Regions from separate parts of the Buttiauxella sp. AC038 genome, predicted to be linked through region 1. Evidence: predicted binding sites of a transcription regulator. Region 1 holds the regulator's gene; the other holds the start of a gene.

What was found. The regulator LexA, encoded in region 1, represses DNA repair genes until DNA is damaged. The targets are predictions, from matches to a motif close to TNCTGTATGTACATACAGNA.
Region 2: a site for LexA is predicted at 2,105-2,124, ahead of umuD (translesion error-prone DNA polymerase V autoproteolytic subunit). Genes of this name have one in related genera too.

The regions. Positions count from the first base shown of each region.
Region 1 covers NZ_CEEDCQ010000001.1:4,656,692-4,661,125, reverse strand. Annotated here, with positions in the region: gene plsB (glycerol-3-phosphate 1-O-acyltransferase PlsB) at 1-1,764, opposite strand, end outside; gene AC0IXI_RS22050 (diacylglycerol kinase) at 1,891-2,259, shown strand; gene lexA (transcriptional repressor LexA) at 2,368-2,976, shown strand; gene dinF (MATE family efflux transporter DinF) at 3,051-4,382, shown strand.
Region 2 covers NZ_CEEDCQ010000004.1:44,112-48,545, reverse strand. Annotated here, with positions in the region: gene AC0IXI_RS23810 (Y-family DNA polymerase) at 382-1,656, opposite strand; gene umuD (translesion error-prone DNA polymerase V autoproteolytic subunit) at 1,656-2,084, opposite strand; gene AC0IXI_RS23800 (SOS response-associated peptidase family protein) at 2,259-2,939, opposite strand; gene AC0IXI_RS23795 (LysR family transcriptional regulator) at 3,752-4,434, shown strand, end outside.

The DNA of each region.
Region 1 (4,434 bases):
CTCTAATTCAAACTTGTTCATCTGCAACGCATGTTCGATAAGCGCTTCTGCTGGCTGATCTGGTGCGGTCGCATCCGGTGAATACGGCACATTACGCAACAGGCTCAGGTAACAGTTGAGCTGTTCGGTCAGTTGTTCGCGCGTCAGTGAACGCTGGCGCGATGCCAGGAGCGCGGTACAACACAGGTTCATGGCGTTTGCCGCGCCTGCATTGTTAATACGCACCATCAGTTCGGCAGCAATTTCATTAACCGTTGGCGTTAACCATGCCGGGCGAATGGATTCAATCGGGTCGATTGAATCACGCCACTCAGGCACTCGCTGGTTGAGGAATGTCATCAACGGCATAGGTTCGCCGAAGTTAACATAGCCCTGGCCGAGGTTACGCAGCTTGCTCAGCCCACGAACCATCTGCATGAAGCTTTCTTTTTCTTTGGTCGCACCGCGCAGTTCTTTTGCGTAAGTCCCCACTTCCATTACATGCTCGTAGCCAATGTAAATTGGCACCAATGTAATTGGACGAGTACCGCCACGCAGCATGGCCTGAATGGTCATCGACAGCGTGCCGGTTTTCGGGTCAAGCAAACGGCCGGTACGAGAACGGCCACCTTCCACAAAGTATTCAACGGAATAGCCACGGCTAAACAGCTCGCCAAGATATTCACGGAACACGGTGGAGTAGAGTTTGCTGCCCTTAAAGGTACGGCGAATAAAGAACGCGCCCAGGCGGCGGAAAATCGGGCCTGCTGGCCAGAAGTTCAGGTTGATACCCGCCGCAATGTGCGGAGGAACCAGCCCCTGGTGGTAAAGCACGTAAGACAAAAGCATGTAGTCCATGTGGCTGCGGTGGCAGGGAACATAGACAATCTCGTGGCCGTCGTGAGCCAGTTGGCGTACACGTTCTGCATTATGAACGTTAATGCCCTGGTACAGGCGGTTCCACGTCAGACCTAATACGCGGTCGGTCAAACGCACGGCTTCATAGGAGAAGTTCGCCGCAATCTCTTCCATCAAGGCAACAGCATTTTGCTGTGCTTTTTCATGGGAGATTTTCTTGCTGCGCGCTTCATCTTCTACTGCACGGGCAATAGCTTTTGAGGCCAGAAGTTTGTTAAACAGATCCTGACGTACCGGCAGACGCGGGCCTACAGTCGCTAAACGCTGGCGAGCAAAGTGCATACGCGCCACGCGTGCCAGTTTTTGGGCGATTTTTTTATCTGTACCGTGATCGGTTGCCATCTGGCGCAGCGAAACAGGTGCCGAGAACCGCACAAAACTGTCGCGCCCAAGCCAGGATACCGCGAAGAATTTCTGAATGCCGTTAAGCATCTTCAGTGGCGGGTTAACTTCGCCTTTTTCGCGACCCGGAGAGCGGCCAAACATCACCGATACCGGCACCATCTGCACATCCAGATTTGGATTGCTGCGGTGCAAGTCGAGATAATCATGGAATAGCTTGATCGACTCTTCTTTTGGCGTGTAATAAGTGAACACGCGCGGGCCGCCATGGATAAAGACATAGCGCGGCAATACCGCACCGTCGATCTCTAATGGCTCGAGAGGGTCGGGCAAGTTGTGCGCGAGGCATTGCGCGCGCAGGGTTAATAAGTCCGCCTTTGAGTTATACGGCAGAACGTACATTATTGGGCGTGTGGGATCTAAGCCCAGTTCGGCCTGTGGATCTGCCGGAATGGACTTGCTCTTTACCAGAACGCCTAATGGTAAATTAAGTAATTTGTAGTAGATTCTTGGCCAGCCTGACATAAACGATGTAAAGCCTCAGGTTAATGATGCAAATTCGCCGCAAGAATATCAGAATCTCACCCAGATTTCTGTGGCGTTATAATTTTGACAAGCATTGATGCAAATAATTTGAAAAGGTTTCCTAAAATGGCGAGCAGTACCACTGGACTTACCCGTATCATCAAAGCCGCAGGCTACTCATGGAAAGGGCTCAAAGCAGCCTGGATCAATGAAGCAGCTTTCCGCCAGGAAGGCGTTTCTGCCGTTATCGCCATTGCCATCGCATGTTGGTTAGATGTCGACCCCATTACCCGCATTCTACTTATCGGCTCAGTCGTGTTGGTCATGATTGTCGAGATCCTCAACAGCGCTATCGAGGCTCTTGTCGACCGTGTTGGCACTGATTATCACGAACTTTCCGGGCGAGCCAAAGACATGGGCTCGGCCGCAGTATTAATTTCAATTATCCTCGCGGTAATTACCTGGGTCACGCTGCTTTGGTCGCATTTGCGGTGATCTTTCCAGAATAGTTAAGTGCCTGGTTTTTTGCTTAATTTGTGGTTCCAAATTGACCTTTGACTGTATATACTCACAGCATAACTGTATAAACACCCAGGGGGCGGAATGAAAGCGTTAACTACCAGGCAGCAAGAGGTGTTTGATCTTATTCGGGATCATATCAGCCAGACCGGCATGCCACCGACTCGTGCCGAGATTGCTCAACGTCTGGGGTTCCGTTCTCCGAACGCCGCTGAAGAGCATTTAAAAGCACTTGCCCGTAAAGGTGTGCTTGAAATTGTTTCTGGCGCATCCCGTGGTATCCGCCTGTTGGTGGAAGAAGTGACCGGTATTCCACTGGTTGGGCGTGTTGCTGCAGGTGAGCCACTCCTTGCACAGCAACACATCGAAGGCCATTATCAGGTCGACCCATCACTGTTTAAACCAAATGCCGACTTCTTGCTGCGCGTCAGCGGTATGTCGATGAAAGACATCGGCATTATGGATGGCGATCTGCTTGCGGTTCATAAAACCCAGGATGTGCGTAATGGCCAGGTTGTTGTCGCGCGTATCGATGATGAAGTTACCGTTAAGCGCTTAAAACAACAGGGCAACACCGTTCATCTGTTGCCAGAAAACAGTGAGTTTGAACCGATCGTGGTTGACCTACGCGAGCATAACTTCTCTATTGAAGGGCTGGCTGTTGGGGTTATCCGCAACGGCGACTGGCTGTAAAATCTCTTTAGGTGATGCGCATTTAAAGTGCGCATCACTGCCTTAATTATCTTTGATCTCCTTCAGGAGATGTCATGCAATTATTCTCCACAGCGGATCGTGCGCTCTGGCGCCTCGCTTTACCCATGATTTTCTCCAACATTACTGTTCCGCTGCTTGGCCTTGTCGATACGGCTGTTATTGGTCATCTGGATAGTCCTGTTTATCTGGGCGGTGTTGCCATTGGTGCGACAGCAACCAGCTTCCTGTTTATGTTGCTGCTGTTTTTGCGAATGAGTACCACAGGTTTAACTGCTCAGGCTTTTGGTGCCAATAATCCCTCAGCGTTAGCTCGTGCACTGGTGCAACCATTATTACTGGCACTAGGGGCAGGGGTGGCAATTGTCTTACTGCGCGATCCCCTCATTTCACTCGCTTTACAAATTGTCGGCGGCAATCAGGATGTGCTCGTACAAGCGCAACGCTTTCTTGAAATCCGCTGGCTGAGTGCGCCAGCCTCGCTTGCCAACCTCGTTTTACTGGGATGGTTGCTAGGGGTTCAATACGCACGAGCTCCGGTTATCTTGCTGGTAGTCGGCAATCTTCTGAATATCGTACTGGATGTGTGGCTGGTGATGGGGGTGCACCTTGATGTTCAAGGGGCGGCACTTGCGACTGTTACTGCTGAATACGCGACATTTTTCATCGGATTGCTGATGGTGAAGAAGGCTATGGGCTTGCGAGGTATCAGCTTTGAGATGCTCAAACAGTCCTGGCGTGGCAATGTTCGGCGCTTACTGGCGCTTAATCGGGACATCATGTTGCGCTCGTTATTACTGCAAGTGTGCTTTGCTTCAGTCACCATCTTTGGTGCGCGCTTAGGCAGCGAAATTGTCGCCGTCAATGCGGTGTTAATGACTCTCCTGACGTTTACCGCTTATGCGCTTGATGGTTTTGCCTATGCTGTTGAAGCTCACTCCGGGCAAGCTTATGGTGCAAAGAATCGTGGTCAATTGCTCGAGGTTTGGGGGGCAGCTTGTCGGCAGGCGGGTTTAGTCGCGCTCATGTTTGCCGTGGTGTATGCCCTATTTGGCGAGCAAATTGTTTCTCTTCTGACGTCCATTTCCCAATTACAGCTACAGGCCGATCGTTATCTCCACTGGCAGATTGTGTTACCCGTGGTTGGTGTCTGGTGCTACTTGCTGGATGGGATGTTTATTGGCGCGACAAGAGGCGCTGAGATGCGTAATAGCATGGCGGTTGCCGCTGTTGGTTTCGGCCTAACGCTCTTCACTGTTCCGTATTTAGGCAACCACGGGTTATGGCTGTCTGTAGCGGTATTCCTTGCTCTGCGGGGGCTGGCGTTAGGTTGGATTTGGCGTCGTCACTGGCAGCAAAATAGCTGGTTTAACAATGTACAAAGTTAAGCCGTATGGTTAAAGATTCTTAGTTTTCTCCCCACCACCATATCCTTGACTA
Region 2 (4,434 bases), on a different contig from region 1:
CGGTCCCAACCTGCTAACTGGGACCACGGTCCCAACCTGCTAACTGGGACCACGGTCCCAACCTGCTAACTGGGACCACGGTCCCAACCTGCTAACTGGGACCACGGTCCCAACCTGCTAACTGGGACCACGGTCCCAACCTGCTAACTGGGACCACGGTCCCAACCTGCTAACTGGGACCACGGTCCCAACCTGCTAACTGGGACCACGGTCCCAACCTGCTAACTGGGACCACGGTCCCAACCTGCTAACTGGGACCACGGTCCCAACCTGCTAACTGAGACCATGGTCCCAACCTGTTTATGGGATAACTTGGATATTGGTAATACGAGATCTGAGTTGCTTGGAAATAGATATTCCTTTGAAAAAAATCGGGACCGATTATCGGATATTAGCTACCGGTAGTTCAGACCATCGTGTTGTGTAGGCAGGTGAAAGCATTTCTCGTTTCATCTGCCACTCCGGGGCGATACCACGCCCTGCGAACCAGACCTTTCCCAGTCCTGAATGATTAATCGAATCCAGTGCTTTCATCAGCTGCTCGCTGTGAGCACGTGGTTGTATCTCATCAAACAGGTTAAGTTGAGACACACCCGTCGGTGTGAAATCATTCAGCATCACGCCAGCCTTTGCATAACGGTATCCATCGAGCCAAATCCTGTCGAGCGACTTCACGGCAGCAGCGATAATGTCACGGGTATCTCGAGTTGGATTCATCAGCTTTTCACTCGCAACGTTACCGTAATAGGTTTCGTTAACAGCAAAGGGTGACGTTTTTACAAACACTGCGATGTGTCGACAATACTGGCGTTCACCCCGTAATTTTTCAGCAGCCCGCTCAGCGTACTGACATATCGCCTGTCGCAGCGCATCGTAAGTTGTGATCCGTTCTCCGAACGAGCGGCTGCACACGATTTGTTGTTTTGGGGGCGGAGCCTCTTCAAGCGAAATACACGGCTCGCCATTCAACTCCCGAACTGTCCTCTCGAGAACCACGCTGAAGTTCCGTCGGATAAAGGCGGGATGACTCTGCGCCAGCTGAAGGGCCGTGGTGATCCCCATGGCATGTAGTTTTTTAGTCAGTCGGTTACCCACGCCCCAGACTTCCCCGACGGGCTGAAGAGAAAGCAATTTAGCCGTTCTCTGTCTGTTTCCAGGGGACAGCGCCAGCACACCATGAAACTGTGGCCACTCTTTAGAACCCCATTGTGCTGATTTTGCTAAAGTCTTTGAAATTCCCATTCCGACCCCTATGGTCAGTCCGGTACCATTTTTGACATGCTCACGCAGCTGCCTGCCGAAATCTTCAAAATCAATACAGTTGTCGATGCCGCGAATATCCAGGAACATTTCATCGATACTGTACTGTTCGACGCGAGGAGCCAGTTCCTCCAGATGAGACATGACTCGGTTGCTCATGCTCGCATAGAGCTCATAATTACTCGAAAAGATATGAAGCTTTTCCGGCAGTTGCATCTGCCTGAGCTGGAACCACGGCATCCCCATTTTTATCCCGAGCCGCTTCGCTTCAGCCGAGCGGGCAATCACACACCCGTCGTTATTGCTGAGCACGGCTACCGGTTTCCCTCGCAGGTCTGGCCGGAAGACCTTTTCACAACTGGCATAGAATGCGTTCACATCCGCCAGGGCATACATCAGTCACCACTCCGCGTTTTGTGCACAAAGGCCATCACTACGCCGAAAATCTCAAGTTGTTCCGGGTCGGGGTATAAGGTGGGAAAGGCGGGATTCATCGCCTGCAGGGCCAGTCGGGGCTTCAGTAACAGACGTTTTACCGTAAATTCTCCCTCTATTTCTGCAATAACAATATCACCGTGTTGTGCCCGTTCCGCCTTGTCCACAACCATCAAATCACCATCATTAAGCCCGATATCTGTCATTGAGCTGCCAATTGCCCTGACAAAGAAAGTCGATCCTTTTCGGCGAATGCAGTACTCATTCAAATCAAGTTCTGCTTCAACATAATCCTGAGCAGGGGAGGGGAAGCCGGCAGCACAACGCTCTGTAAAGAGCGGAAGCCTGACAATGTCTGGGGTTGTGGCTGAAGGAATGAAGCGCAACATAAACGAACTCCGGAAAATATAACTGTTTTTATATACAGTATTATTTACTGTTTATGCGCGGTTGCAAGCGTTATGCCCCCTCTTTCTGGTAGTTTCCTGTTTTGTCGTGAAAAATAGTTGGATGACTTATCCACATTTTCAGGGGATAACTCTGTGTGATTCCTTGTAGATCCGCTATGGCGATTTATCGATCGGCTCAATCAGCCCGGCCCCCTGATTTTTGACATTCCCCACAGCCCGAGTGACGGTATGCCACGTAAACTCATCTGCCGTCACACTTCCTTCCCGCGCTATTTCTTCTGCTTCCTGGCTTGTCGTCTCCTGTCGTAGCCAGCGTCTGGCGGCTGATGGCGTCAGTGTCAGAGGTCGACGATCATGAATATCAATGAGACCTTTATCGGCGGCTGCGGTAACGATAACAAAACCTTCGTGTTCATCTCCTCGCTCAAACGGGGGATGGCCAATAGCGGCGAAGAGAAGTGGATGCCGGTCCTCTCGATATATCAGGTAAGGTTGTTTAGTTCCTCCTTCATTTTTCCATTCATACCAGGCATCAGCAAAAACGATTGCCCGTCCATGTGTCCATAACGGCTTAAACATCCTGCTCGTTGCGGCCGTTTCAACCCGGGCATTGATGAGGGGTTGTTTACCCCACCACGCTGGCGCAAAAGACCAGACCACCGGATCGAGATGCAGAATGTTATCCCGTTCATTGAGCAGCAGAACCTTCGTACCGGGTGCGACGTTGTATCGGCCGAGGGGTTCCGGATCATAGGGGATATCCCGCTCAGACTCGTCAGCAAGCCAGCTAAGATATTCTTCGCGTGTGTTGTACTGCGTGAATCTTCCGCACATATTGCCTCCGCACAATGGTCTTCTAAGGATAGATGAGCACTGCAGAAGGAACATGAGAAACGGATGTCGCTGCGCTCCGCTATGATTATTTAGAAAACCAGTTGCGATGGAAAATGCAGGCTGGCCATACCTCACTCAGACAGCGGGTATTCGCAAGGCAGAGAAGTGACAAAAACCACCCGAACCCGTCTTCAGGCCCGCAGATCTTATCAAACATCTGGTTTTGGTCAGCGCTCTGAATACAGGCACAAAATTTCCCGGAGGGTAAAATATGGCTCAGTTCAGGAACGTGGTTGAGACAATCGTTACCGGTTTGCTCAGGAAGAGCGGTGTACCGGATAATCAGCTGCGTGAACAGATGAAAAAAACGGGAAGGGCAATGCTTTCAGCCGTACGTTTTAACGGCAAATCAAGAGTTTTTATACCGGGCTGCTGTTACGGGTAAAGCCGAAAAAGGTAGCTCTCACTGCGTGTATACGAAAATTTGTTACGATCCTGAATGCGATGTTCCGTGACGAAAAAAAGACTGGGTGTATGAGAAGGAAGAGGAAAGCGGGATAACTTTTAGTTCTCATATTCTTTGAAATATTAAGGTTCGGCATATGTTTCGTATCCTTTCAGGGGGAACACTTGATAGTCCGCCTTGTGCCAAAAGCGGAAGTTGGTAAGCCTTGGTTCTATTGAGCATTAGTGAGTGCTAATGGTTACTTGTCGTGGATGAGGAACATTGGATCGTTACCAATAGACAAACCTCCATGCCAGGAATTATTTTATACGTAAGAAATATTAATCCAAAAGAACCTGGTCAATAAATGCGCCGTAGAAATGTGAACGATTATCAATCTTTTATCGCAGTTGCCCGTGAAAAAAGTTTCACAAAAGCGGCTGCTCAGTTAGGTGTCTCGCAGTCGGCACTGAGCTACACGGTAAGGACTCTTGAAGCTGATCTTGGCCTTCGTCTTCTTACCCGTACAACGCGTAGCGTTTCTGTGACAGAAGCTGGCGAACGGCTACTTTCCCGTATAGGACCACATTTTGACGAAATTGAAAGTGAGATCGCCGCACTCAGCGGGTTGAGAGAAAAACCAGCCGGTACTGTGCGTATTACTGCCGTTGAACATGCAGCCGATACAATTCTCTGGCCTAAACTCGCCCCGGTGATGCTTGAGTATCCCGATATCAACATTGAAATTATCAGCGAGTACGGACTCAAAGATATTGTCGCTGAGCGTTATGATGCTGGCGTTCGGTTGGGCGAACAGGTCGATATGGATATGATTTCCCTGCCTCTTGCCAGGGACTTCCGTTTTGCAGTGGTCGGAGCGCCCTCTTATTTCAAGCGAAAAACCCATCCGGTAACGCCTCGTGATTTAAACGACCATAGCTGTATCAGATTACGTCTGCCCACTCATGGCGGATTCTATACCTGGGAGTTTCGCAAGGATGAGACGGAAATTAAGGTCCGTATTGATGGACGAGCGACTTTCAGCACAAT